3 regions of the Arthrobacter sp. NPDC056727 genome follow, and region 2 is predicted to be linked to each of the others. Evidence: predicted binding sites of a transcription regulator. Region 2 holds the regulator's gene; each other region holds the start of a gene.
What was found. The regulator HspR, encoded in region 2, represses chaperone genes until heat shock. The targets are predictions, from matches to a motif close to AAGTTGAGTCNNNNNGACTCAACTT.
Positions count from the first base shown of each region.

Region 1: the regulator HspR is predicted to act here: its motif matches at 6,237-6,261, upstream of clpB (ATP-dependent chaperone ClpB).
Region 3: the regulator HspR is predicted to act here: its motif matches at 7,349-7,373, upstream of ACFRAH_RS00020 (ATP-dependent Clp protease ATP-binding subunit).

Region 1 is NZ_JBHTZA010000023.1:33,749-43,454, reverse strand. Features, by position in the region: gene ACFRAH_RS19365 (hypothetical protein) at 1-181, opposite strand, end outside; gene ACFRAH_RS19360 (glycosyltransferase) at 252-1,250, opposite strand; gene ACFRAH_RS19355 (glycosyltransferase family 2 protein) at 1,252-2,028, opposite strand; gene ACFRAH_RS19350 (glycoside hydrolase family 16 protein) at 2,339-3,466, shown strand; gene ACFRAH_RS19345 (metallophosphoesterase) at 3,502-4,638, opposite strand; gene ACFRAH_RS19340 (S1 family peptidase) at 4,864-5,661, shown strand; gene ACFRAH_RS19335 (hypothetical protein) at 5,737-5,943, opposite strand; gene clpB (ATP-dependent chaperone ClpB) at 6,290-8,947, shown strand; gene ACFRAH_RS19325 (septum formation family protein) at 8,981-9,706, opposite strand, start outside.
Region 2 is NZ_JBHTZA010000030.1:33,400-43,105, forward strand. Features, by position in the region: gene ACFRAH_RS21585 (tripartite tricarboxylate transporter TctB family protein) at 1-79, shown strand, start outside; gene ACFRAH_RS21590 (tripartite tricarboxylate transporter permease) at 80-1,753, shown strand; gene ACFRAH_RS21595 (universal stress protein) at 1,750-2,142, shown strand; gene ACFRAH_RS21600 (D-2-hydroxyacid dehydrogenase family protein) at 2,272-3,249, shown strand; partial or broken gene ACFRAH_RS21605 (DUF222 domain-containing protein) at 3,399-5,074, opposite strand; gene ACFRAH_RS21610 (PEP/pyruvate-binding domain-containing protein) at 5,296-7,995, opposite strand; gene ACFRAH_RS21615 (heat shock protein transcriptional repressor HspR) at 8,118-8,540, opposite strand; gene ACFRAH_RS21620 (DnaJ C-terminal domain-containing protein) at 8,556-9,533, opposite strand; gene ACFRAH_RS21625 (nucleotide exchange factor GrpE) at 9,617-9,706, opposite strand, start outside.
Region 3 is NZ_JBHTZA010000001.1:3,845-13,550, reverse strand. Features, by position in the region: gene ACFRAH_RS00055 (HdeD family acid-resistance protein) at 65-637, shown strand; gene ACFRAH_RS00050 (UBP-type zinc finger domain-containing protein) at 732-995, shown strand; gene ACFRAH_RS00045 (FAD-dependent oxidoreductase) at 1,020-2,750, shown strand; gene ACFRAH_RS00040 (hypothetical protein) at 2,830-3,939, shown strand; gene ACFRAH_RS00035 (helix-turn-helix domain-containing protein) at 4,076-4,210, opposite strand; partial or broken gene ACFRAH_RS00030 (pyruvate dehydrogenase) at 4,327-5,504, shown strand; gene ACFRAH_RS00025 (low temperature requirement protein A) at 5,770-7,020, shown strand; gene ACFRAH_RS00020 (ATP-dependent Clp protease ATP-binding subunit) at 7,389-9,706, shown strand, end outside.

The DNA of each region.
Region 1 (9,706 bases), on a different contig from region 2:
CGCTGACGCGCAGCCGGAGGGGTGCACGGGACGGTCCCAGGAACGGAGCGAGCATGTCCCGCAGCTGCGCTTCGCCGGGGGTTCCGGCGGCCACGTCGATGCCCACGAGGCCATGGACATCGAAGCTGGCGCCGGCGGACGGGACCGAGTCCCTCAGCAGGTCTTTCTCGGACTGGCTCATGCCCGGTGTCCTCCGGCGGTCTCGTCGGTCCCGGCCATTGAGGCAGGTGGGTACTGCTGGTACATCCGGATCATTTGACTTCCCTCCAGCTGGCGTGTGGCTCGTGCGGCGCGAGGCCCGCGTCCGCCGGAACAAGGGGCAGGCGGCGTCCCTGGATGTACCCGCAGGTAGTGACGGCCAGCACGGCGACCGTGGCCATGGCGCGGCGGAGACCGGCGGGGTCCGTTCCCCGGATCCTGCCCGCTATGCCCGAGGCCACGGCACGCGGCAGCACACTGCGGACGTACCGGCGCTCGGGACCCAGGGCGCGCTTGTGGCCGACGATCCTGCTGACCAGGGCTTTGGAAATCCCCTCAGACCAGGCGCGCCGCAGCATGTAGTTCAGCGTGCCCCGCTGTGCGGGGACGAAGTGGTGCACCAGGGCAGCCGGCTCGTACACCACGCGGCCGCCCGGAGAACCGATGGCCGCCCGGATGCAGATCTCCGTTTCCTCGCAGCCCAGGGGCAGTGAGTTCTGGCGGCCGAGGGCGGTGTTGAAGCCTCCCACAACCTGGAGCACCTGGGAACGGAAGGACATGTTGGCGCCGATGACGTTGCGCACCTCGGCCGCCACCTTGGGCATGCCGCGGTGGGTGCAGCCAACGATCCAGTCCAGCTCCTGGCCGAAATAGTCCGGCCGGGTGGTTTCCCAGTCGGGCACCACACGTCCGCCGACGGCCAGCACGTCCGGGTCGTCGTAAAGGGACCTCAGCCGCTCCAGCCAGTCCGGGGCTGCCACCGCGTCGTCGTCGAGAAAGGCAACGACGCCCGCCGTCGCAGCCGCGGTCCCTGTGTTCCGTGCTCCGGAGAGGCCTTTGGCGCCGGTGTTCTCCAGGATCACCACATCGTCGACCGTGAAGATGAGCCGCTTATAGAGGTCCACGTTGTAATCCACCACCACGATGGTCTGCTGCGGCTGTACCGTTTGGGCCCGGACGGATTCGATGGCGGCCATCAGCCTGTCCCAGCGGTCTTCCGTGTAGGAGCAGATCACCACCGAAACGGCCGGAAGCCCTTCAGCGTGGTTCACGTTAATCACCCGCTATCAGGCCAAGGACGGTCGCCGGATCCGTCGGAATGTGGGGGAGGGTCATGCTGGGATATCTGTATTTCACGCGTCTTAGCGATTCTGGCCTGGCGCCGGCCGTGGGTGCTTCCCAGCCCACGCATTCGCGCGCCAGGGTCCGCAGGACCCGCCAGCCGTCACGGAAGGTGTGAAGATTCGAGTTGCCGGAGATCCGGGTCAGTTCGTTGCTGGGCACCTCGGCGATCCGCAGGCCCGCCCTGGAGGCGCGGACGATCAGTTCGGTTTCAATTTCGAACCCTTCGGATTCCAGCTCGAGGATCTGCAGGCACTCGCGCCGCATGGCGATGTAGCCGTAGCAGAGGTCTGAATAGTTGCTGTGCAGGACGAGGTTGGCCAGGCGGGTCAGGGCACGGTTGCCGGTGCTGCGGAGCAGCGTGATGTCCTCGGAACCCCCGCCCGTGACGTACCGGGAGCCCTTGACGAAGTCGAATTCATGCTGGAGCGGCGAGATGAACCAGCCGATTTCCTGGGGATCCATGCTCCCGTCGGCGTCCAGCATGACGATGATGTCCCCGGATGCCGCGGACAGTCCGGCCCGCACTGCGAAGCCTTTTCCGGCCTGGGGTTCGGAGACCACCACGACGTCCAGGCGCAGCGCGCGGGCGACGTCGACGGTGCTGTCCAGGGAACGGCCGTCGACAATCACAACCTCGTCCACATACGAGGGCATTCGTCGAAGGACCCAAGGTAGGTTCAGGGCTTCATTGAGGGTGGGAATCACCACGCTGATGGAGGCCAGGGGTACCGGTACCGCATTTGGAGCACGAACAGATGAAACTTGTATAGGGATGGTCACTAGCCTCACCACTCATCGGAGTCGTATGCCTATGCCCTCCCGAGCAGCCCTCCCGGCTGGATACGGGAAAATAGAAGCGCCTGCTGCTGCGGTATTGGCAACTTTGCTTGCACTCCCCCTCGGAACATGGTCGGACCGGCAACTTGTAAAAAGCTTGGAGTTCATTGAACCGACCCCAGTTTTAGGGGTCGCAGAATCCTTGGTGGCTCCAAGTAACTGCTGTCACACTTGCCCCATGGTCAACTCAGCGCACGGGAAGCACCGCCGGCGCATCAAGCTGCCCGGTCCCCTCGGGAGGGTGGCTGTGCTTGCCGCGGTCGTAGCGCTGACGGTGTACGGAACCGTGGCCACGGAAGCGCAGCGGCCTCCGGAGGACCGCACGCCTGCGGCCGGACCATCCGGGACTAAAACGCCGGCCGCGCCAGCGGCCGCGTCCGCTACGCCGGTGCCGTCGCCGGCGCCTTCCCAGGCGGCGGGCACGGCCAAGCCCTCGCCACAGTCATCCCGGGCGGCGCCGTCCTCGGCGCCGCCACCGTCCGCAGCCGCGCCGCCGTCGACATCCGTGGCCGTGGCCCCGCCCGCGCCTAAGCCCCTGAGGGAGAAGGCGCCCGCAGCCGACCCGACGCTGCATCAGCTGCCCACGGGTGACCTGCCCGGCTGGAAGCAGGTGTTCCGGGAGGACTTCGACCAGGGGAACGTGCCCGTGGGCGGATTTCCGGGACCCGCCTACGCTGCGAAGTGGAGCGCCGGGTATAAGGACGGCACCCCGGACACCGCCGGGCAGCAGGGGAAGAAGTCCGGCTACTACCCGTCCAAAGTGCTCAGCGTGCAGAACGGCATGCTGGACTGGTACCTGCACTCCGAGGATGGCGTTTCGATGGGGGCAGCGCCCACCCCGAAAATTCCGAACAGCAGCACCAACCCGCACCGGGACAACAGCTTCCTGTACGGGCGGTTCTCGGTCCGGTTCAGGGCTGATTCGCTGCCCGGTTTCAAAACGGCCTGGCTCCTGTGGCCGGACAGCGGGATCTGGCCCCGCGACGGCGAGCTCGACTACCCGGAGGGGGACCTCGCCACGAAGTTCTACGGTGCCGTGCACAAGATGGGGAACGACACCCACGCCGTCGACATTTTCTACTCGAACACCACTTTCACCGGGTGGCACGTCGCCACGATGGAATGGAGCCCGGGCAAGGTCGAATTCTTCCTGGACGGCCGCTCGCTCGGAGCGGGAACCTCCCGGACTCCGAACGTCCCCATGCACTACATCCTGCAGACCGAGTCCTGCCTTACGGGCTGCCCCAAGCCGGCGACGGCAGGGCATGTCTACCTGGACTGGATTGCCATCTGGAAGCGGGCCTAGCAGCGCAGGGTCCCGGCCCCGCTGCGATGGTCCGGCTACTTCCGTCCGATCTCGAAGCTGTCCGTGAACGTGTAGCCGGCCGCCGGAACGAACCGTGCAGACAACCGGTCCGCGGTGGCCGTCACATCCAGCGTGCCGAGTGCGGCGTCGCGGTTTTTCCCGGACCAGGCGGCAAAGTACGGGGCCTCGGGATCCTGGTCGTTGACCTCATACAGTCCCACGCCGCCGGTCCCCACCGTGGCGAAGACGGTTCCGGAACCCTTGACCATGGCGCTGTCCGAGTCGGTGAGGCAGCCTCCGGAGAACGTGTCCGGCACCAGCGCCGGGCAACCCTGGCCGCGGCCCAGCTGATGGGTCCGCTGATAGTTGTGGTCGTGACCCGTCAGCACCAGGTCCGCTTTCTTGTCGATGAGCAGGTTGGTGAAGTCGCGGCCGGCCTGGCATTCATACTTGCCCACGCTGAGGCACGGGGTGTGCATCCCGACGACGGTCCACGGGATCTTCCTGGACCTCGCCCCGTCAAGGGCGGCCGCCGTCCACCGCCAGCGCTCGCTGCCCCTGGAGTAGTCCAGCGTGTTTCCGTCGTGGAACCTGATGCCGGGGGACACCATGATGAAGCGGACGAGCGGTGCCCGCTCCGGGTAGTCCGCGTACCACTGGATTCCGTACTCGCCCTGGAGCCCTGGCAGCCTGTTGGGCAGGCAGCCGACGATGTTGGCGATGTCGCCGTCGTGGCCGTCGCTCTCGTGGTTCCCCGTGACAACCTGATAGGGAAAGTCCCCGCCCAGCTTGCCGGTTACCATGTCGCAGAACTCGTGCTCGCGCCCTGCCTCATAGGAGAAGTCACCGAGGGCCAGGCTGAGCTCAGGGCGGAGGCTGCTGATCGTGTCCAGGACCTCCCTTGCTCCGGTGCCTAGGCCGATGTCGCCCTGGGCCGTGAAGTGGACGGCGGCTGGCGCTGTTGGAGCGGCTGGCGCTGTTGTCGGGGCGGCCGGGGCGGACCCTGCGGGGCCGGAGGGCACGGCTGCGGAGGTCGACGGCGAAGCAGGGGACTCCGACGACGGCGGGGGCACGGGCGGGCCGGGCTGGCATGCGGTGAGCAGCACCGCCAGCACCAGGGAGGTGGCCGGAGCAAGGCGGGACCCTCCGCCGTGTTTCGACAGTGCAGTCATGATCCCTCACATCACGGAACTGAGCCTGGTGCCGCTGCAGGCTGGGGAACAGTAAATACTGCTAGGCCCTCAGGGTAGTGCCGGCAAGGCCGCCCGGACCAGACGCCGCAAGACACCGGTGAATGGCAACGCGGTGACCATATCCGTAATGAATATGACAAAAATTGTCACTGACGCGTACGCTCGCAGTCGGACCTCTCGCACCTGACGCTTAGGAGCCTTCCGTTGAAGACCGCGAAAATCCTTGTCACAGCCGCGGCCAGTGCAGCGCTGCTGGCCCCCATGCTGAGCGGACCGGCGGCCCAGGCCGCCGCGGCCCGGGAAGTGCACCACCAGGAAAAGCCAGCCCCCGTGGGTGACGGCACCTTCAGCCGGGACATCGCCGGCGGCGCCACTTCTACGGTTTCAGCCGCACCCTTTGTGGCGCAAGTTTCCTTCGATTCCGCCGGCACCAACGTTGGGTGCACGGGCAGCCAGATCGCGGCGAGCTGGGTCATCACGGCCAAGCACTGCAACGCCACGAGCCTGAGGTCGGTCCGGCTGGGCACCAGCTACCTCGGAACCGGGGGTGCCGTCCGTTCGGTTGCCGGCCGCTACCCCGCGCCGGCCGGGGATGTCCTGCTGCTGAAGCTGTCCACGCCGTATTACGGTGCCTACGTTGGCCTGTCCAATGCCTTTCCCGCCACCGGAACGGCGGCGAGCGTATATGGCTGGGGCGACCAGTCCGAGGGGTCCGGTTCCATGTCCTACTACCTCAAGTCGGCGGCCGTCTCGGTGATCTGGCAGGGGCTGGACAACTACGGCGGCCCGTCCGTCCGGACCCGGTCGCAGAGCGGCCACACCCTCAGCGGCGACTCGGGTGGGCCGCTGATCGTGAACGGAAAACTGGCCGGCGTCCTGTCCTCGTCCGACATCCTGCCGGCCCGGAACCCCGCCAATTTCACGGCCTATTACAACGACCACGCCTCCGTGGCGCGGAACCTCGCCTGGATCACCAGCGTCTCGGGGGTTCAGGGCTCCTAGAGGCGGGGGGTGCGGCCGGCCCTGCAGCCGGCCGGCCGGTCACATTCCCCGAAGGCCTGTCACTGGGCAGGCCTTCTACATTCCCGGCAGGTCTAGGGTCTCGTACACCTGGATGCTCGCGCCGGGCATCATGAGGTGGGGGTGCCCCTCGAGCAGGGCCAGGGCGCCGTCCATGTCCTCGGCCTGCAGGATGCCGTATCCGCCCACGCTGGTAGTCGTGTCCGAGGTGCCCGACTGGCTGATCCTCCTTGCCGGCGCCCAGGGGCTGGCCCATGTCCACAATGCCGCTGCCTGCCCGGGATGCCCACTCCATCCACGCCTTCATGCCTTCCTGCGCGGCCTCGGGGGTACTTTCCGCCATCTGGGATTGTGCCGACTGCGGTGCGTTGTAAAGCACGACGAACTTCTTCATTGCCGGTCCTGTCTCTGGGGTAGTGGTCACTGGACACGTCGATCCTAGGGGGATTCGGCCAGCGGCGATACAGTTCAAGGGCCACCGTTCACGGAAAATTCGCCCGTCCGCAAGAGGGGTATTTCGCTGTGGGAAAACTTGGCCGTGAGGACCTGAAAAAGCAGAGTTGAGCGTAGTAGACTCAACTTAGTTAATCTTCTTCGAAAGGAGCTCTCTTTGGACGTCAAATTCACCACCAAGAGCCAGGAGGCTCTTTCGGCGGCTGCCATGAACGCCTCCACGGCAGGGAACCCGCAGGTGGAACCCGCCCACCTGCTCAAGGCGCTGATGGATCAGCGGGAGGGTGTCGCCGTCGCGCTCCTTCGCGCCACCGGAGCCGATCCGGACGCTGTCAGCGTGCAGGCCAGTACCGCCATCAAGGCCCTTCCCGCCACGTCCGGAAGCTCGGTCCAGCAGGCCCAGCTGTCCCGGCCGTCGCTGCAGGCGATCCAGAATGCCCAGAGCGAAGCTGACAAGCTGGGCGACTCCTTTGTCTCCACCGAGCACCTGCTGCTGGGGCTCTCGGCCGGAAGCGACGGCGTGGGCAGGCTGCTGCGCGACGCCGGGGCGTCCCACGAGGCTCTGGCTGCGGCACTCCCGGGTGTCCGGGGCGACCGCAAGGTCAACTCGCCCGATCCCGAGAACACCTTCCAGGCCCTGGAGAAGTTCGGCACCGACCTGACCGCCGTGGCGCGTTCTGGGAAGCTTGATCCGGTCATCGGCCGGGACAGCGAAATCCGCCGCGTGGTGCAGGTGCTCAGCCGCCGGACCAAGAACAATCCTGTGCTGATCGGCGAGCCGGGCGTCGGCAAGACCGCCGTCGTGGAGGGCCTGGCCCAGCGGATGGTGGCCGGCGACGTGCCGGAGAGCCTGCGCGGCAAGACCCTGATCGCCCTGGACCTGGCCTCCATGGTGGCCGGTGCCAAATACCGCGGCGAGTTTGAGGAGCGGCTCAAGGCCGTGCTTGAGGAGATCAAGAACTCCGACGGCAGGATTGTCACGTTCATCGATGAGCTGCATACCGTGGTGGGCGCCGGGGCCAGCGGCGAGAGCGCCATGGACGCCGGCAACATGCTCAAGCCGATGCTGGCCCGCGGCGAGCTGCGGCTGATCGGCGCCACCACCCTGGACGAATACCGCGAGAACATCGAGAAGGACCCCGCCCTGGAGCGCCGGTTCCAGCAGGTGTACGTGGGGGAGCCCAGCGTGGACGACACCATCGGCATCCTGCGCGGCCTCAAGGAGCGGTACGAGGCCCACCACAAGGTGGCCATCGCCGACTCCGCACTGGTGGCCGCCGCGACACTGTCCAACCGCTACATTTCCGGCCGGCAGCTGCCGGACAAGGCGATCGACCTCGTGGACGAGGCCGCCTCCCGCCTCCGCATGGAGATCGACTCCGCCCCGGAGGAGATCGACCAGCTGCGCCGTGCCGTGGACCGGCTCACCATGGAGGAGCTCGCCCTGCAGGGCGAGACGGACGCCGCGTCAGTGGAGCGCCTGGCTGCGCTGCGCGCGGACATGGCGGACAAAAAGGAGCAGCTGGCCGGGCTGAACGCCCGCTGGGAGGCGGAGAAGGCCGGCCTGAACCGCGTGGGCGACCTGAAGGCCAAGCTGGACGAGCTGCGGTCCACCGCGGACAAGGCGCAGCGCGAGGGCGACCTGGAAACCGCGTCCCGCGTCCTGTACGGCGAAATCCCGGCGCTGGAGCGCGAACTGAACGACGCCGCCGAGGCGGAGGCCGCCGTCGCGGACAAGGCCGCCCTGATGGTGGCGGAGGACGTGACCGCCAACGACATTGCCGAGGTCATCGAGGCGTGGACCGGCATTCCGGCCGGCCGCATGCTGCAGGGCGAAAGCCAGAAGCTGCTGCACATGGAGGAGGAGCTCGGCAGGCGGCTGATCGGCCAGTCCAAGGCCGTCACCGCAGTGTCCGACGCGGTCCGCCGCGCCCGTGCCGGCATCAGCGACCCCAACCGTCCCACCGGCTCGTTCCTGTTCCTCGGCCCCACCGGCGTCGGCAAAACCGAGCTCGCCAAGGCGCTCGCGGACTTCCTGTTCGACGACGAACGCGCCATGGTGCGGATCGACATGTCCGAGTACAGCGAGAAGCATTCCGTGGCGCGCCTCGTCGGTGCGCCTCCGGGATACGTCGGCTATGAGGAGGGCGGCCAGCTGACCGAGGCCGTCCGCCGCCGGCCATACTCCGTGGTGCTGCTGGATGAGGTGGAGAAGGCCCACCCCGAGGTGTTCGACATCCTGCTGCAGGTGCTCGACGACGGCCGCCTCACCGACGGCCAGGGCCGCACCGTGGACTTCCGCAACGTGATCCTGGTGCTGACCTCCAACCTGGGCAGCCAGTTCCTCGTGGACCCCACCCTGGATGCACAGGCCAAGCGCAACGCGGTGATGGCCACGGTGAACGCCAGCTTCAAGCCGGAGTTCCTGAACCGGCTGGACGAAGTGGTGCTGTTCGATCCGCTGTCAGTCGAGGAGCTCGCCCGCATTGTCGAGCTGCAGGTGGGGGAGCTGGCCAAGCGCCTGCATGACCGGCGGCTCTCGCTCGAGGTCACCGAAGGTGCCCGCGCGTGGCTGGCAATGTCCGGCTTTGACCCGGCGTACGGCGCCCGGCCGCTGCGCCGCCTCGTGCAGCGCGAGATCGGCGACCGGCTGGCCAAGGCCATCCTCGCCGGCGAAATCTCCGACGGCGACACCGTCCTGGTGGACACGGCAGCAGATCTCGGGGAACTTACCGTGGAAGGCCTGGAAGCTATGTCGGGGCCCGACGGCGGTGCTCCCGCCGGCAGCGGACTCACCGTCCGCCGCCGGGATTAGCAGGAGCTTACTGGCAGGCGGGGGACGGGAACGTCATCGGGGCAGCAGGCTTGCCTTGATGATGTTCCCGGACGCCGTGACGTAGCAGTCCACGCGGCGGTCGCCCCTGGACCAGCTGGCCGTGCTCGGATAGGCGAGGCGGTAGTTCAGGTTGTAGGCATTGGACTTTTCCGTCAGGGACGCCGTCTGGCATGTTTCCCGGGCCCTGGTCTTCATGGCGTCACGGCCCGGGTACGCGTCACCGTCGGCGTAGTGGGTGACCGCCACCAGCTGGGCGGAATGGTCCGTGGTGCACGCAACGACCGTTGACTTGGACGCCTCGGGGTCGAAGTCCTTGAAGCAGTCGCCCACCCGGAAGTCCAGCGGACTGACGCTCGCGACGGGCAGGGTGGGCCTCGGTGATGCAGCCGGCGCGGCCGGCACCCCGGGGGTGGGCTCCGCCGCCGCGGCAGGCCGGTTGGCGGACTGCATCGTGGCGGCGGCCAGGAGCGAGGTCAGAAGCCACACGAGCAGGCCGCCCGCCACCAGCAGGGCCGCGAGAAAGCCCACCTTGAGCAGCGCCTGCCGGGCCTCGGGCTCCCTGAGCCGGGAGCGGAGTGAACCGGCGAGGCCTTTGATCCTTGCTGCTGCGGTCCTTGCCGGTGTGGGCTCTGGTGATGCGGGCCCTGCTGGGTTGGGTTCTGGTGATGCGGGCCCTGCTGGGTTGGGTTCTGGTGTGGCCGGCTCCGGGTGGACGGCGACCACGCGGACCGGCCCGTG
Region 2 (9,706 bases):
GTCCCTGCTGACCTTCTACGGCTTCTACCTCGGCCTTGGCATCGCACTTCCCGCCGGGCTCCTTGAAGGGATTCTCTAGATGGACATCTGGTCCTCACTCATGGACGGGTTCGCGACGGCGCTGACCCCCATGAACCTCCTGTACGCCTTCATCGGCGTCCTGCTGGGCACCGCCGTCGGTGTGCTGCCCGGCATCGGCCCGGCCATGACCGTGGCCCTGCTGCTTCCCGTGACAACCGTCCTGGAACCCACCAGCGCATTCATCATGTTCGCGGGCATCTACTACGGCGGCATGTACGGCGGTTCGACGACGTCGATCCTGCTCAACACCCCCGGCGAATCGTCCTCGGTGATCACGGCCATTGAAGGCAACAAGATGGCCAAGGCGGGCAAAGCCGCCCAGGCCCTCGCGACGGCGGCCATCGGCTCGTTCGTGGCCGGCACCATCGGCACCACCCTCTTGGTGGTCTTCGCGCCGATCGTCGTCCAGTTCGCCGTCAGCCTCGGATCGCCGAGCTACTTCGCCATCATGATGCTCGCCCTGCTGGCGGTCACCGCCGTGCTGGGTGCCTCCCGGCTGCGCGGCTTTGCTTCCCTCGGCCTCGGCCTGGCCATCGGCCTGGTGGGCATCGACTCCGTGACAGGCCAGCGTCGCCTGACCTTCGGCCAGCCCCTGCTGGCTGACGGCCTCGACGTCGTCGTTGTCGCGGTGGCGATTTTCGCCGTCGGTGAAGCCCTCTGGGTCGCGGCGCACCTGCGCCGCACACCGCTGCAGATCATCCCGGTCGGCCGGCCCTGGATGGGCAAGCAGGACTGGAAGCGGTCCTGGAAGCCGTGGCTGCGCGGCACCGCCTTCGGATTCCCTTTCGGCGCGCTGCCGGCCGGCGGCGCCGAGATCCCCACGTTCCTCTCCTACGTCACGGAGAAGCGGCTCTCCAAGCACCCTGAGGAGTTCGGCAAGGGCGCCATCGAAGGCGTTGCCGGGCCCGAAGCTGCCAACAACGCCGCCGCCGCCGGCACGCTGACCCCGATGCTGGCCCTGGGCCTGCCGACGAACGCGACGGCCGCCGTGATGCTGGCCGCGTTCGTGCAGTTCGGCATCCAGCCCGGTCCGCTGCTGTTCCAGAACGAAGGTCCCCTGGTGTGGGCGCTGATCGCCAGCCTCTTCATCGGCAACACGCTGCTCCTGCTGGTCAACCTGCCGTTGGCACCACTGTGGGCCAAGCTGCTCCGCCTGCCGCGCCCCTACCTGTACGCCGGCATCCTGTTCTTCGCCACGCTGGGCGCCTACGCAGTGAACCTGCAGGCCTTCGACCTGGCGATCCTGCTGGTCCTTGGCGCGCTCGGCTTCATGATGCGCCGCTACGGCCTGCCCGTCCTGCCGCTGATCCTCGGCCTCATCCTCGGGCCGCGCGCCGAAGGCCAGCTTCGGAAGACCCTGCAGCTGAGCGCGGGCGACGTGTCCGGCCTCTGGAGCGAGCCGATCGCCGTCGTCGTCTACATCATCATTGCTGTTGTCCTGGCCTGGCCGCTCCTGGCCAAGCTCTGGCGCCGTCTGCGGCCGCAGCCCGCCGGACTGGCCATGGCCGGCGGCCCTGCCGATGGACCCTCTGCCGGACCCTCGGATGAGGAACCCGACGCCGGATCCTATCTTTCACCCGCTGTTGAGGCACCTGCAGCTGTGCGACGTGCCGATGCCGGCCGCCGCCGCTCAGATGCCACACACGCCAACCACGGACAGGAGAACCCGTGAGCATCGTCGTCGGTTACGTTCCCACGGCCGAGGGCACAGCAGCCCTGGACCGGGCCATCACGGAGGCGCAGAAGAGCCAAAGCCGGCTGGTCATCATCAACTCCTCGCGGGGCGACGCCATCGTGGACAAGCGGTACGCCCAGGCGGCGGACATCAACGAGGTGACGGAGCGGCTGGACCAGGAGGGGATTGAGCACCTGGTTCTGCAGCCGGTCCGCGGCAACGATGCGGCCAACGAGGTGCTGGAGGCCGCGGAGAAATACCGGGCCGACCTCATCGTGATCGGCCTCCGGAAGCGGACCCCGGTGGGCAAGCTGATCATGGGCAGCACGGCCCAGCAGATTTTGCTGGAGGCATCCTGCCCGGTGCTGGCCGTCAAGGCGAGCTGAGCTCACCCGGCCAGTTTGCCCGGCTGGCTAAGCGCGGCCAGGCAACCGCCCGCCGCACCATTCGACTAGCCTCAGGAGGTAGGGGCCCGCTCCGGCGGGTTCCTACCTCTTTCGTTTAAGCCCGGCCTCATGTCACGGCAGAAGGACAGCATGCACCAGCTCGCGATACTCGACGATTACCAGCACGTGGCCCACAGCTACGCCGACTGGAGCTCCCTCGAAGAGCGTGGCGTAGCAGTCACCGTTTTCGACCGGCATCTCGCCTCGGAATCCGACGTTGTGGAAGCGCTGCAGGACGTTGACATCATTGTTGCCATGCGGGAGCGGACGCCGTTTCCCGGCCGGGTCCTCGAAAAGCTGCCCCGGCTGAAACTGCTGGTCACCACCGGTGCCGCCAATGCCTCGATCGATGTGGAGGCAGCATCCGGGCTGGGGATCCCCGTCTGTGGAACGGGCGGCTCCCCCACCGCCGCGCCCGAGCTGACCTGGGCGCTGCTGCTGGCCTTCGCCCGGAACCTGACGCAGGAGGAAACCGCACTGCGCGACGGTAGGTGGCAGACCGGCGTCGGCTTCGAACTGTCCGGCAAGACCCTCGGGATCGTGGGGCTGGGGAAGATCGGCACGCGCATCGCCGGCTATGGACGCGCCTTCGGGATGGACGTGCTGGCCTGGAGCCAGAACCTGACCGAGGAAACGGCTGCGGCGGCAGGCGCCCGGAAGGTCACCAAGGAAGAGTTGTTCCGGGAGTCCGACGTCGTGTCCCTCCACTTGCGGTTGTCGCCGCGTTCGGAGGGAACAGTCGGGGAACGTGAACTGCGGCTGCTCGGGCCCGACGGCGTGCTGGTGAACACCGCCCGCGGTCCTTTGGTGGACCAGCAGGCGCTGGTCACTGCGCTTCATGAAGGATGGATCCGCGGTGCGGCACTCGACGTGTTCGACCAGGAACCACTGCCCTCCGGCCATCCTCTCCTTAGCGCTCCTCGCACCCTGCTGGCGCCACACTTGGGATACGTCACCGACGCCAGCTACCGGGCGTTCTTCGGTGGCGCTCTCGAGGACGTGGCGGCATGGCTGGACGGCTCCCCGATCCGGACGCTGACGCCGTAGGAACCGGACGGCGAAGAAGGCTGGCGAAGAAGGAGAAAGGCTGACGCCGGGAAGCTGGCACAGTAGAAGACTGGCGCCGGTAAGCTGCTGGCGCGGCAGGGCTTGCTGAAAGCCGCTGATAAGCAGCCAGCAGAACCGGCGGCACCCGCCTAGGCTGCGGCGGGCGGAGGCCAGTCGGGCCATTCAAGGACAGGATCGAGAGGCAGGGGCGGGCCAAGGTCCTCGGCTACGTCCGGCTCGAAGCTATCGGGCTCGGAGTTGCCCAGTTCAAAGCTCTCCGCGTCAAAGGCCTCCGGCCCAAAGTTGCCCAAATTGAAGTTGTCCGGCTCAAAGTTATTCGGCCAGACGGGTGGTTCCCAGTCCTGGTATTCAGCCGAGTAGTGACGACCAGCAGGCGAGATCCAGCCAGGCGGATGGTCCCGGGTGGCGCCGACCGGTCTCCAATCCTCACAGTGTTTGAGTCGGTGGTGTTTGGGGCAGGGCTGGCCAAGATTGGCGACGCCGGTGCCGCCGCCGTCGGCCCAGGCGAGGATGTGGTCGGCGTCGTTGTCGAGGGAGTGGTTGTTGCAGTTGGGGAAGCTGCATTTGGCGTCTCTGAGGCGTATCCATTGGCGCATCGGCTTGGTGAGCCGGTAGCTGGTGCGTCCGATCTCCAGTGGCGCCCCGTCCCGCGGGTCGGTCAGTACCCGGAAGAACGATGTTGCGCCGTTGGCGACGAGCCGGCGGGCCATGGAGACCGGAATCGGCCCGTACCCGTCGAGTGTGGCAGGTTCGTCGGTGTGGCCGAGCAGCGAGAACACCGGCACCGTGACCAGGACCTGGGCCGACGGGGACGGCACATCACCAGCCAGCGGATCTCCAGCGAGGTCGGAGCCGGTTGTCACATCATCCGCTGTTGCACTGCCTGGCGGCAGGGATGCTGCTGGTCGGGAGTTTGCGTGTCCGGAGCCGACCGGGGACCGTCTGTTCCGTCTATTGTGTCGGCCCCGTCGCTTGGTGTGAGCAGCCGGGTGGAAAAGACATCGGTCCTGAGTTGGCTGAGGGTTCGTTTTTCGTGAGGCCCCTGGAGGGCACGCGCCCCGGCAGTGGTGCGGTTCCAGATCCCGGCGGCCTGGTCCGCGGGCAGGTACGCCGAGATCCAGGCCATGCCGTCCCGGTCCGGCTGGAATTCCAGCCGCCGGTCCTTCACGCTCTTGGAGTGCCGCTTTTCGATGCTGTCCTGGTGGTGCCGTTCGCGCCAGTACCGGGCCCTGGCGCGGAACCTCGCCGGTGCCAGTTCCCCGGCCGGGCAACCACGCGCCGCGTTGGGAGCAGCCGGATCCAGGAAATGCGCCTCGAAAGCGGCTACGGCTTCCGGTGACAGCCCGTCGGTCTCATCGCACATGATCCGGGCGTGCTGCCACGAAATGCGGCCCAGCTGCAGGGCGGCAAGTGTTATGGGCCGTTCCGTGGCCAGCATGCTCGATTCAACCAGCAACCGTTCGGCAGCGCCTTCGCTGATGGTCAGCGCGCCGGCAACCTCCGCCCTCACGGACATCCGCCGGATGGTCGCATCCTGCGGGCCTGCAGCCGGCGCCGCCATAGCCGCGTCCGCCGTGACCTATCCGGTGGCAAGCTGCACCTTCACAGCCGCAAGCCGGGCCTCCAACCCGGCCACGCCGGTCAGACCGTCCAGGAAGGCAGTCGCCTGCTCCCCAAGAGGGTCAACAGGATCCGGCAGCGAATCCGCACCCGGGTCAGCGGCCCCGCGCAGCTTGGCAGCCATCGCCAAGGCAGAGGCACCAATAGCCTCCAACGCCTCCGCAGCAGCCGTGCCGTTATCCATGCGAAGAGCTTGCCACTGGCCTGTGGGAAAAACGACGCTGCAAAAGGTCTATGTGGACAACCAGGTCTTTGTGGCAAACCCCACCCGAGGTTGGAAAGAGGCCGCGCAGGAGCTTGGAAACGCACCGCCGTGGGACAGCCCCGCTGCCGGGCAGCCCCCCCGTAGGACCGCTAACGCCGGCGCACCAATCAGCCGCAGCTGCTGTCGATGGCCCGCGCATCCTACGGGGCACCGGAACTGTCGAGCGTAACGGTTCCGGCGTCGCCGTCGACCTTGACCTGCTGCCCGCTGGACACGCGCTGGGTGGCAACACCCGTTCCAAGAACGGCGGGGATGCCGTACTCCCGGGCGACGATCGAGCTGTGGCTCAGCGGGCCGCCAACATCCGTGACGACGCCGGACGCCATCGCAAACAGCGGTGTCCACGCCGGGGTTGTCATGCGTGCCACCAGCACCTCGCCGGGCTGCATGCTCGCGAAGTCGTCAGGCCCGTGCAGTACCCGGGCCGGCGCGCTCACCTGCCCGGAACTCGCGCCGACGCCGGTGATGACATCCCCGGCGTGCTGGAGCGTACGCGCCGGCATCATGCTGCCGAATGCCCGCTCCATCCACCGGCTCTCGGGCAGCAGCTGCGGGGCGGCCGCTTTCCGCTGACCCCGCCACAGCATTCTGCGCTCCTCAACGGCCTCCGCCCGCGCCGGCCGTTCCGCGCCTGTGATCGCTGCGCCGGGCGCGGCCAGGCCAAAGTCGATGGCTTTGCGGAGTTCCTCGAGCCGGAGCCAGAAAATGTCGGCCGGCGCGGCGATGACGCCCGAGGCCGTGAGCCGATCTCCCAGTTCGAGCAGCATCCGGCGCATCAGCGGCCAGGCCAGTCCGACGTCGGCCAGTGCGTCCTCACGGACGGGCGCCGCTTTCTGTGCCCACCGCAGCAGCCTGCGGAAGACTGCCCGACGACGGGGACCCAGCCTGGCGCTGATCAGCCGGGCCTGCTCCTCCCGCCGGTCGGCAGAGAGCTGCTGGCGCTGGTGCGGGTCCTTGCCCTGGCCCCGCACGAAGTACCTCAGGGTCTCCAGCAGCGCGGAGGGATCGTCGGCCGGCACGGGGTTGACGAAGTCGAGGTTGTAGACGGCGTGCCCGTAACGGTCCAGGTGCCGCTGAAGGCGTGAACGCCATTCCTCCCACAGTTCCCGGTCCAAGGCCCCGTCCGCGCCCGCGGGCGGCGTGCCGCTGCGGAGGGCTTCGGCGATGCCGGTCCCCGGTCCTTCCGTGACGGCGGCTGCAAGCTGTGGCCGCTCACGCGTCCAGACGGCAAGGTCGTAGAGGGATTTCTCGGCCCGGATGGGCTCGCTGTCGTAGCCGAGGAGGAGGACCTCCGCGGACGGGTCGCCGGGCCGCCGGACGAGCTTGTCGTAGTAGGCCCGCAACATGATCTCGCTGGTTGCGGCGATGGGGATGATGGACTGCACGGCCGTGTAGTAGGAAGCGCCGGCGTCCAGCAGCGCGGAAATGCCCTCCAGCAGTTCGGGGGCCGGACGGTCCGATGGCGGTTTGGCCGCCCAGAACTTCACGATCCCGCGGTACTTCGGGTGCGAGTGGTCGCGCCAGCCCTTGATTCCCATGTTGGCCTTGCCCTTGGCCAGTGCCCGCATTGCCGTCAGCGACTGCCCCATGACCCGCCGCATTCCGGCATTGCTGTAGTAGTAGTACGCGTAGCCGTTGACGGTGGGCAGGGAGACGTCCCCGGGGCGCACCACGTTCTTGCCGAACGCCTCGCCCAGAAGGGCGTTCAGGGACCTCACCACGGCGCCGTCGATGAGGTCCGCGAACAGCGGTGACAACGGGTCCGGCAGCTGCTCAACGATGCTGGCACGGAAGTACATCCCGTTCGGGTACGGCAGCGGCCACTCCGTCGGGGCGTCAGCCGAGGGCGCGGGCAGCGCGGTGATGGGACGTGCCTGGAGGATGAAGAATTCCCCGGCCGCCTGCGCCCACTCGATGTCCTGGGGCACGCCGAAATGCCTGGCGATGGCAGTTCCGTGCCGGGCCAGCGAGGCTGCCGCATCGTCGTCGAGCACCGGTGCCCGCCGTTTCTCCTCGGGCACCGGCTGTTCAGCGGTGCCGGTCCCGCTGTGCACCGTCATCACGTTCTTGTCCGCCGTCCGGCGCTGCGCCACCTTGCCCGTAGCGGAATCCACCACAACGTCGTCGGTGGTGACGGCGCCGCTGACCACGGATTCACCCAGTCCCCAGGCGGCGCTGATCACCGCCTGGTCGCGGCGGCCGGTGGCGGGATTGGCGGTGAACAGCACGCCGGCGGCATCGGCGTCGACCATCTCCTGAATCACGACGGCGAGGCGCACCGTGGACGGATCAAAGCCATTCCGTGAACGGTAGGCCATGGCGCGGGCATTCCACAGGGAGGCCCAGCAGTCGACGACGGCGGCGGTGACGGCTTCTGGCCCGGCGACGTTCAGATACGTATCCTGCTGGCCGGCGAAGCTGGCGGAGGCGAGGTCTTCCGCGGTGGCCGAGGAGCGCACGGCCACCCGTGCCGCGTCGCTGGACTGCGTGCCGGCCTCTTCGCCGGTTGCGGCCATATGCTGGCCCAACCGCAGGTAGGCTGCGCGGAGTTCGCCCCCGATCTCGCCGGGCATCGTACTCTCGGCGAAAAGGGCCCGGATCTGCCGCTCGGCGGTCTCGTAGTCGTCGTTAGAAGCGCCGGCGGGAAGGGCGGCGAGCTCGAGGATGCGGCCGGCGATGCCGTTGGCGTTGACGAAGTCCTGGTAGGCCGCAGTGGTGAGCACGAATCCCGGCGGCACCGGGAAACCCGCCCGGGCAAGCTCGCCGAGGTTGGCGCCCTTTCCGCCAGCTTCGTCCAGATCGCTGCGTCCCAGCTGGTCAAAGTCCTTGATGTAGGTCATGACCCTGCGTCCCTTCTGCCGGGGAGCCGGGACCGCGGCATTGCGGCTGGTGACCCCGTTCCGGCGCTGCACCTATTTTTGGCACAGCGCCGGGTTCTGGCAATGGGGACGGCCAGGCAGGTTTAGCCGTCGCCCCGGGGCCGCCACACCACGACGGCCTGCGAACGCGGCCGGGGCCGCTGCCCGCGCGCCAGGCTCACCACGTCGCCGGCGGTGCCGGCGGCGAAGATCCGGGATTCCAGCGGCTCACGACGGCGGGCCAGTTCGTCTGTCAGTTCGCGCACCCGGTGCTGCAGGGCGGCCACCTGGTTTTCCAGTTCAAGGATGCGTTTGATGCCCTCGAGCGAAACACCCTCGTGGGACAGCCGCTGCACCTCGCGGAGCCGGTTCACGTCCCGCTGGGAGTACCTGCGGGACTTGCCCGGCGCGCGGCTGGGCGAGACGATGCCCAGGCGATCGTACTGGCGGAGGGTCTGCGGGTGCATGTCGGCGAGCTCGGCGGCCACCGAGATGACGAAGATCGGCTGATCGAAATTAATGTCCACGGCCCGCACCCGTCGCTAAAGCCGGGCCTTGGCTGCCAGGCCCTGGCGGACGTCCGCGCCGGTGGTGGCTGCTGCGAATGCTTTCACGGCCTCCTCGGCTTCCTTGCTCAGGTTCTGCGGTACGGCGACGTCGATGGTCACCAGCAGGTCCCCGGTCGCCTTCGACGTCTTCACGCCGCGGCCCTTCACCCTGAGCGTGCGCCCCGACGGAGTGCCGGCGGGAACGCGCACGCGGACGTGTTCGCCGTCGATTGTGGGAACCTCGATGTCGGCGCCCAAAGCAGCTTCCGGGAAGCTGACGGGCACGTGGATCCGGAGGTTGTCGCCGTCGCGCGTGTAAAAGTCGTGGGGCTTGACGTTGACGGTGACCAGGAGATCGCCGTTGCCCGCCGGGCCGTACTGGCCCTTGCCGCGGACGCGCACCTTCTGGCCGTCCTTGATGCCTGCGGGCACCCGGACGTCGATGACCTCGCCGTCAGGTTCGCGCAGCCCGATGGTGGTGCCGCGGATGGACCCGGCGAAGGAAATGCTGGTGCTCGCCGTCCGGTCGGCGCCCTTCTGCGGTGCGCGCTGGTAACCGGCCGGCCCCCCGCCGAAACCGCCGCCGAACAGGTCGGCGAACTCGGGCGGAACTCCCCCGGCGGTGCTGAACCCGCCGGAGTGGCGGCCGCCGCCACCGGTGAACAGGCCGCCGAAGAGATCCTCAAAGCCGCCGTTCGCCGTGCTGCCGGCACCGTGCGGGGCAAACCGCGCGCCGCCGCCCATGGCCCGGATGGCGTCATACTGCTGCCGCTCGTCCGGATCGGACAACACGGAGTAAGCCTCGGAGATGTCCTTGAACTTCTTCTCCGCAGCAGCATCCCCGGAGTTCGTATCAGGGTGGTACTGCCGCGCGAGCTTCCGGTAAGCCTTCTTAATGTCAGCGTCGGAAGCGTCCTTGGCAACACCAAGGATCTTATAGAAGTCCTTGTCCACCCAGTCCTGGCTAGCCAATGGCGTTTCCTTTCAAAAGTTAAGGGTCGGTGGTTGAGCTTGTCGAAACCTGGGTTTCGACAAGCTCAACCACCGGAGTAATGCTAGGCAGGTACTGCCACGATGACCTGTGCCGCGCGGAGGACCCGTTCACCTGACTTGTAGCCGGAGCGGAGCACCTGGCTGACAGTGTC
Region 3 (9,706 bases), on a different contig from region 2:
GTGTTCGAAGGCGCTGGGCCGGCAAGTTTACGAATGAAGCATTTCGAGAAACAGAGGTTTGGCTATGTCTGACGCACTGGCAGGACAATTGTTTAAGGGATCAGGAACTGCGTTGATTATCCGGGGCATTGCGGCCGTCCTTTTCGGTATTCTGGTTGTCGTCTGGCCCGGTGTTTCCGTACTCGCGTTGGTGACCCTCTTCGGAATATACGCTGTCTTTGACGGCGCCACGAACATCGCGCACTACGTCACACGTAAGAGGCGCAGATCCGCCTGGCAGCTGGTAGGCGGCATCATCTCCGTGCTCGCGGGTCTGGTCGCGTTCGTCTGGCCGGGCATCACCGCCCTTTCGCTCGCGCTCGTAATCGGCGTGTGGGCGGTTATTCTCGGTATCTCTCAGATGGCTCTGGCCTTCGAAGTCAAAAGGACCGTTGGGCTGTGGTGGCTCTGGCTGGTCACAGGCATCGTCACCACTCTTTTCGGCCTCTTCCTGGTCATCTTTCCCGGCCCGGGCATCCTGAGTCTTCTGGGTCTGCTCTCGTCCTTCGCAATTCTCCTCGGCATACTTCTGATCGTCTCCGGAGCCGGACTGCGCAGGCTGGGCGAAAGCCCCGACACGAGGCTCTCGATGGGCTAAGGCTTGTCAAGGGGGCAAGGGCCTCCGGGCTTGCGCGAGGGCCTGATCCCCCATCTGTCTGGGCCCGCTCGGCTGAACCGAAATAGGAGCCAACATGATTGCTGGAATTCATGATCCGCATCTGGCGCGGATTCGTCCGGTTCGCGTGCGAACACCTCAGGGGTGCGAGGAATGCCTGACTTTGGGCACTGCCTGGGTTCACTTGCGTTTATGTCTCACCTGCGGCCACGTCGGGTGTTGCGACTCCTCACCGATGCGGCACGCCAGGGCTCACGCCACCGAGTTGCATCCAATCGTTCGTTCCCTGGAGCCCGGCGAGGATTGGCGCTGGTGCTACCCCCATGAGACATTCGTCTAGAACGCCGACAGGTGCGACCAACTGATGGAACCTGTCGCACGCTCTAAGCTGACCGAAACGCCGGATGATTCCGGCGCCTACCCACGGCTCGGCCAGACCCAGATCGAATTTCTGGGCCGTGTTGGCGCCAGGCGGGCTACGCAGTCCGGGGAAATCCTCGCACGCGAGGGAGAACCAGACGCTGACTTCTTTGTGATTCTGCAAGGCACGGTACTGGTCGTGGAGGGACTGCAGGCCGCCGAGGGCCGGCATCCGGCCGAACCGGGCACCAGCACGCGGATCCTCGAAGTTCACGGTCCCGGACGGTTCCTCGGGGAATTGGGCCTGATCGAGGGGCAACCGGCCTTTGTCAGCACTGTGGCCGCCGAGGCCGGGGAAGTGCTCCAGATTCGCGGGGACGATCTGCGCCGTGTCGTACTGACGGACGTCGCCGTCGGCGAGACCATCCTGCGGGCATATCTGCAACGCCGGATCCTGCTGATCAGCGCGGGTGCGGGCATCCGTATCATTGGATCCCGCTTCAGCCGTGACACGCTTCGTCTCTTGGAATTTGCAGCCGCCAACCGCCTGCCCCACCGGCTGGTCGATCTGGAGGACGACGAGCAGACGCAGGCGATCCTGAAGCGAGCCGGGATCCTCGAGCATGACCTGCCGGCAGTGGCGCTAAACGCCTCGCAAATCCTTCGAAACCCCTCCAACACAGAGCTGGCCCTCGCCATGGGCCTGCGCACGGTGAAAGAGCATTCTGCCCCATACGATCTCATGGTGATCGGGTCTGGCCCGGCTGGCCTCGCGGCCGCTGTCTACGCGGCGTCCGACGGGTTGTCGGTCGTCCTCAAAGAAGCCCATGCGATAGGTGGCCAGGCCGCCACATCCCCGCGGATCGAGAACTTCCTGGGCTTTCCAGCCGGAATCTCAGGTGGGGAGCTCACTGAAAGAGCGACCATTCAGGCCCGAAAGTTCAGAGTGCAGATCAACGTCGCCTGCCGGGCTCACACCATTGCGTTGCGGGAAGGCGAGTTTCACGCCGAGTTCAACGAGGGCAGCCCCGCAGTGTCGCGTGCCGCGCTGCTGGCTACCGGGGTGCATTACCGCCGGCTGCCTGTCCCCGGTCTGGAGGAATTCGAGGGGATCAGTGTCTTCTACGCCGCCACTGTCCATGAGGCCAGGCTCTGCGGACTCCAGCCGGTGGCCGTCGTCGGGGGTGGAAACTCCGCGGCACAGGCCGCGCTTTTCCTGGCCGGAACGGGAGCACCCGTGCGGCTGGTCGTGCGCGGGGCGGACCTCCGCGCAGACATGTCGAGGTACCTCGCGGAACGGATCGAACAAACCCCGGGCGTAGAGGTGCTGCTGGGGGCAAACATCGTTGACATAGCCGGTTCAGGCGCCCTTGAACGGATCGTCGTCGATCTGGCAGCCACAGGCGAACAACGCACCTTCGACTCCCGGTACCTCTTCATTTTCATCGGGGCTAATCCGCACACAGAATGGCTGCAGGATACGCTCGCCCTGGATGATCACGGCTTTGTTCTCACCGGGGCTGATCTCAAGGAGCTTCCTTCTGGGTTCAGCCAGCTGGGCCGCGGCCGGCTACCCTTGGAAACCAGCGTCCCCGGCATGTTCGCGGCCGGTGATGTCCGGCATGGATCAGTGAAACGCGTAACGGCCGCGGCCGGCGAAGGCTCAACGGCTGTAGCAATGATCCACGAGCACCTGCGCCTCCTTCGGGATGGACCGGCCAGTGTGCGCGGGTGAACGACAGCGAAAGTGGCAGGACAGTGCCTGACCCTAGGTGTGACATAAAGCATGGGCACTGAACCGCAGGAGGCCGGGCGTGCCAGAAAGTTCAGGTGACGTGAACCCCACCAGAGCACGTACGCTGGGCGTGCTCGCCGAACCGGAGGTCACCGCCGAGTTTGCCGAGCGTAACGGCCGCGAAGTGGGCCATCTGCTCAACCGTGCCGATGAGCGCCACGACTGGTCCGTGATCATCGAGTACCAGGATTTTACGGCTGGCAATGGCCTGGCGCCGATGCTGGACTCCTTGGCAGCGCACCGGATCCGCCGAGCATGGGATGTCATGGTCTGCCTGACCGATCTTCCGATTCGTCTCGAAGGCCGCACTGTGGTCGCGGAAGTCGCGCTCGGGGAGTCGATTTCCCTGGTTTCCGTGCCCGCGCTCGGCGCCGTCAACATCGACCGCCGGGTCCGTACTGCCGTCGCCGACCTCGCCTGGGCGATACACCGCCACTTCGATCCGGACGATGACATCAGCGAATTCGGTCCGCCCTCACTGCACCAATCGCGGCATATCGAGACCGCGGTTCTTGACGACGGGCCCATTGGGTTCCGCTACGTCTCGGCAACCCGCCTCGGCCGCGGACGGTTGCTGGCGGGCATGCTGCGGGCGAACCGTCCGTGGCGGCTGGTTTTCGGATTGAAAAGCGCAATGGCCGCCGCGATCGCCACAGGCGCCTTCGCGCTTGTCACGAACACAATCTGGCAACTCGCAGACCTGCTAGGGGCGCCGAGGCTGACGTTGCTGGCGGTCCTTGCTATCAGTTCGATGGTGTTCTGGATAATCACCCAACACGATCTCTGGGAAAGCCCGCGGCGCGACGATCTCCTCGAGAGATACAAGGCTTCCCTGTATAACAGTTCTACAGTGTGGTCGTTGATAATCGGCGTCGTGATCAGCTACGTCCTGCTGTTCGTAGTCGTGCTGTTGGCCGCGGCTTTCACTATTGACGACGGCCTATTGGCGCTCACCCTGCAACATCCCGTGGCTGTTTGGGATTTTGTGGAAGTGGCCTGGATGACGACATCAGCGGCGCTCATGGGTGGAGCGTTGGGCTCGGGATTCGAGTCAAAGGACGACATTCTTCGGGCGGCGTACGGCCAACGGGAACGTCATCGTCGCCAGTCGGCCGCGGAGGGCGAATAATCCGGGGTGTTTCGCTACCGGAAGCAGCCTGAATGCCCCTGCGCGTGGCTCTCGCTCTAGGTTGGCGCGTGAGTAGCCGTTTGCTTGCAGTTGTTTCGAAGCCAACCACGGCCCAAGGCGTCCGCGCCGGGGCTGCCTACTTGGGGATTGTGATCCCCAGTCTGGCCATGCGGCGGTAGATGGTCGCCCTGCTGATGCCCAGTTCTGCTGCCGCCCCGCTGACTGTAGCCCCGTGCTTGGAGAGACAGCGGACGATCTCGTCACGTTCCACCGCCTCGATCCGGCTCAGGTGCAGGCTACTCCCCCCGCCCAGAAGGTAGGCAGGCAGATGGCTGACGTCGATGGTCTCTGTCTGGACAGCGGCGGCGTTGATGACGGTGAAAAGCTCGGCTCAAGCGCCCGAAACGCGCATTGGGCCCGTCCCTCCAAATCCCGGATGCCCTGCCATGGGGCTACGGCGACAGAATCTCCACCCAAGCCGCATTAGGACGGTTCCTGTCCGACCTGAAAAGGGCAGCGCCGGAAGTGGCCCACCGTCTCGTCACCTGCAGCCCCGACGTTGCCTCCTCCACGAACCTCGGCGGCTGGATCAACAAAACCGGCGTCTGGTCTGTCGGCGAACGCCATGACTGGTTCGCGGACGACCAGGAACGGGTCCTCCGCTGGATTGAGAACTCCCACGGCCAACACATCGAACTCGGCATCGCCGAAACCAACCTCGTGGGCCTCGTCTCCGAGCTCGGAACGACCTGGAGCCGCTGGGGCCGGCCGCTGATTCCTCTCGCCACCATCTACGACCCGTTCGTGGCCCGCGCCCTCGAACCGTGGTCCTTTGGCATGTACGCCGGGGGCCAGGCCATCCTGATCGGGACTCCGTCAGGGGTGACCCTGGCATCGGAGGGCGGCGCGCACCAGTCCCTCACCACTCCGTCCATCGGATTGGAACAACCCGAGTGCACAGCCTGGGAGCCAGCCTTCGCCCAGGATCTGGAATGGTGCATGCTCGAGGCAATGAGCCGGATCGGCATTCCCGGAGGACGCTCAGCCTACTTCCGGCTCACCACCCGTCCACTGGACCAGGCTCAGGCTGCCATCCCGACGGACCCGCTGCTGCTGGAGCGGCGCCGCAGGCACGCGGTGGCCGGTGGGTACAGGCTGAGCCGGACAGCGTCACTCTGGTCGGCGTCGGGGCGATCATGCCCGAAGTCATCGCCTCGGCCGCACGGCTGAAGGCACTTGGCATCGTGGCCGGGGTCGTCTGCCTCACCAGCCGTGACTTGGTCTTTGAATCCCTCCAGCGCCGCAACTCACTGAACCAAGGAATCCCGGCGATTGGATTCGACATCATAGACGGCCTCTTTCCACGACACGCACCGGCGCCCCTCGTCACGGTCCAGGACGGACACCCCCACACTTTGTCCTTCCTGGCCGGAGCCCGTGGCGACCGCACAGTCTCCCTGGGAGTAAAGGATTTCGGGCAGTCCTCTGATCTGCACGACGCATACCGGATCCACGGCATCGACGAAGCATCCATCGTCACCGCGGCGCTGAACCTGGTGCGCTAGCATCGACCGTCAACGGTACGGGGGCGGGAGACATTCGTCTGTCGGGTCAGGAAAGAGGGGCCACGTCACTGGCTAATCAAGCCTAGGGTGCGAGGGCTCGGGCCCGGTATTCCAGCGGCCAAGCCCTCGAGTCAGCGGATCGGCCGCTCAAGGGGCGCTACTGATGCAGACGCTGGCCCGCGTTAACCGCAGGTTCCGTGCGAAGGAGGACGGGCTGATGGCGAGAATCGCCGCGTCAAGGCCATAGTCCCTGCCGAGTTCCCCCTTGACTTCCCTGCTGACCGTCGTCAGTCTTTTCGACAACAGGAGGGGGCGGCCGTCCGCTCCTGAAGGCCAGTGGAGGATACAGATGATCCGTGCCAGGTCGCTGATGCGTTCCACGACTTCCGGAAAGGACGTTTCGCGCCTCGAGCTGTTTTTCGATCTGGTCTTTGTTTTCGCCCTATCGCAACTGTCCCATCATGTGCTGGAGCATCCCTCGTGGGTGGGGGCCGGGGAGACGTTTGTGCTTCTCCTTGGTGTTTATAAGGTGTGGGTGTACACGACCTGGGCGGCGACGCTGCTGGACACTTCGCGGCTTCAGGTCCAGTGGATGCTGCTGATCGTCATGCTTGTCTCACTGTTCATGAACGCCTCAATCAGCTCAGCGTTTGGCGCCTTCGGCTGGCTCTTTGCTGCAAGCTATCTGCTGGTCCAGCTTGGCCGAGGTGCGTGGATGCTTACTGTCGGACTTCACCGGACAACCCACAACCATTTCGTGCGCACGCTGATCTGGGGGTGTATGAGCGCGCCGTTTTGGGTTGCCGGCGCCTTCCTCGGCCCGGGGCCGCGTTTGGTGCTCTGGGGTGTCGCCGCCGCGATCGATCTGGGCGGCCATATGCTGGCGCACCGGCTGCCGGGCCAGCAAACCCAAGGCAGCCAGGTCCCGGTCCCGGGAGAGAGGATCTTTGAGCGCTTCGCATTGTTCTACCTGATCGCACTCGGCGAGACGATCATTTCAAGCGGCCTGGCCATAGCGGGCAACCTGGAGGACCCGTTGATACTTTTGACCGGGACCGTCAGTTTGGCCGGCAGCGTCGCGATCTGGTGGTGCTACTTCCACGGCCTCGAGCGCGAGGTTCTGGAGAAGCTTGATTCTGTCGACGATCACTTCCGGCCCGGGATTTTAGCGGGCAACACCTTGCTCGTGTTGCTGGCGGGCCTGATCCTGGTGGCGGTGGGTGATCAGCTCGTGATCAGCGATCCGGCCGCCCGCCCTGAGCTGGCCACCGTACTGTTTCTGTATGGTGGGCCGGCTCTTTTCCTTGCCGGTCGGGGCTTTTTTATTCGACGGGTGCTCGGCCACCGCCAACCGTCTGATCTCGTCGGCATCGGAGCCTTGGCGGGCCTGGCAGGCTTGAGCTTTCTCCTCCCGGCCTTCGTTGCCGCTATGGGGGCCGTTCTTCCCCTCATAGGCGTAGCAGTTTCCGACGCCGGGAACCGACGCCGCCGCCGAACGCAAGTGGGAGCCCACTGACGGCCTATTCGATGCCAGGGAACGTATCCTGGGCCGGCATTGACAGCCTAAGAGGGCATTTTGCCTGTCCCGTCCCGCGTTGCACCGTTACATCTTTCGCAGCCCGGGTCCCGTTGCACGGAGACGGCCCAGTAGGCATGTTCTAGTCCGAACAACCCGCCGAGGGTGCCCGTCAGGAGGGCTGCCGTTCCCCTCCGGGACGATGACAAGAAGTGATACCGCTCGGGCTTGCGCCGTCGGCGCGAGCTGCGTCCAGGCACCGGGTGCCCCGATTTTCCCGGTCCGCACCCTGCCCGCTTCTGCCCCCGGGAATAAATCCGTTTTCCCAACGTTGAGTCAACTACACTCAACTCTCTTACGGAGGTTTCATGGCTGCATTTTTTGGACCGGCCGAGTCCGGCCACGGCTCGTTCGACGAATTCCTTGCCCGTTACCTGCAGGGCCAACGCGCGGCCGGCCCCGGGCACCCGATGGACATCACCCGGCTACTGAGCCGGCGCACCCATGACGTGCTCGCGCGTGCCGCACAGTTCGCCGCGCAGCACGGTCACATCCATGTGGACGCGCTGCACATCCTGCGTGTCATGGTCGAGGGGGAACCCGCCGCCGACTATATCCGCCACGCAGGCGCGGAACCTGCTGCCATCGCCACGGCGGCCGAGGAGTGTCTCCCGGGGCAGGCAATCGCCAGGGCGGAAACGACGCCGGCCCTCACGCCGTCGGCCCAGCGAGCCCTGCTCGACGCCTACCAGGTTGCCCGGGCATTCGGCTCGACCTACATCGATCCCGAACACGTGTTCTTCGCGCTCGTCGTCAACCAGGAGGCCCCGGCCGGGCAGGTGCTCGCAGCGGCCGGGGTGACGCCGGAGTCCCTGCAGTCGGGTCCGCGCGAGCAGTCCGCTCGACGTGGAGCCACGCCGACCGGCGCGGAGCCGGGAGGGCCGCAGGCAGTTGCCGCCGGATCTGACACCCCGACCTTGGACACATACGGCAGCGACCTCACGGCACGTTCCCGCGAAGGCGGCCTGGACCCGGTGATCGGCCGGGGTGACGAGATCGAGCAGACCATCGAGATCCTGGCCCGGCGCACCAAGAACAACCCTGTCCTGGTCGGGGAAGCCGGTGTGGGCAAGACCGCGATCATCGAAGGGCTGGCCCAGGCGATCATCGCAGGCGCCGTGCCCGAACAGCTCCGCGGCAAGCGCGTCATTGCCCTGGATCTGCCGGCCATGTTGGCCGGGACGCGGTACCGCGGGGACTTCGAGGAGCGCCTGACCAAGGCGTTGGACGAGGTCGGTTCACACGCCGGGGAAATCATCCTGTTCATCGACGAACTTCACACGGTCGTCGGAGCCGGCGGCGCAGGGGAAGGCGGCATGGACGCAGGAAACATCCTGAAGCCGCGCCTGGCCCGTGGTGAACTTCATCTCGTCGGCGCCACCACCCTGAGCGAATACCGCACGGTGGAGAAGGACGCGGCACTGGAACGCCGCTTCCAGCCCGTACAGGTCGGCGAGCCGAGCATCGAGGACGCCGTACAGATCCTCGACGGCCTGCGCGGACGGTACGAGGAACACCACGGCGTCCGCTTCACCGACGAGGCGATCCGCGCCGCCGTCGAACTCTCCGCACGCTACGTGAGGGACCGCTTCCTGCCCGACAAGGCCATCGACCTCATCGACCAGGCGGGTGCGCGGCTGAGCCTCAAACTCGGCTCCCAGACCGATGCGACCGTCCTTCGCGAGCAGCTCGCAACCTTGGAAAAGTCCAAGGACGATGCCGTCGCCGCGGAACGCTATGAAGAGGCCTCGCGGCTGCGGGATGAGATCGAAGCAGTGAATGGGAAGCTTTCCGGTGCGATTTCCCGCGCACCTGAGGCGTCCGACGTTGCCGAGGCGGTCGTCGGCGAAGCGGAGATTGCAGGGATCATCTCCCGGTCCACCGGAATCCCGGCCAGCCGTCTCACGGAAGACGACCGGGAACGTCTGGCCAGGCTCGAGGAGGAACTGCATCAGCGGATCGTCGGGCAGGACGACGCCGTGACGCTGATCGCGAAGGCGGTCCGGCGCAGCCGCACCGGCATGGGGGACGCGGACAGGCCTGTCGGCAGCTTCCTGTTCCTCGGCCCAACGGGTGTGGGGAAGACCGAACTCGCCAAGGCCCTGGCCGGGTCGTTGTTCGGGGATGAGAATGCAATGGTGCGCTTCGACATGAGCGAGTTCGGCGAACGGCACACCGTAAGCCGGCTGGTCGGAGCCCCTCCGGGCTATGTCGGCTACGGCGAAGCCGGGCAGTTGACCGAACGCGTCCGTCGTAACCCGTACTCCGTAGTGTTGCTCGACGAAGTGGAGAAGGCCCACCCGGATGTGTTCAACCTGCTGCTCCAGGTGCTCGACGACGGGCGGCTGACCGACGGACAGGGCCGCATGGTGGACTTCCGCAACACCGTGATCATCATGACCTCCAACCTCGGCTCGGAGTTCCTGGCCAGCAAGGGCGGCGCGATGGGCTTTGTCTCCAAGGCGGACGAGGGCAACGGCTTCGGCTCAGAGAAGGCGCTGCGGGACCGGGTGCTGGGCCGGCTGCGCGAGACGATGCGGCCGGAGTTCCTCAACCGGATCGACGAGATCGTCCTTTTCCGCAAGCTGGACCAGGCGCAGCTGCGCCGGATCGTTCGGCTGATGCT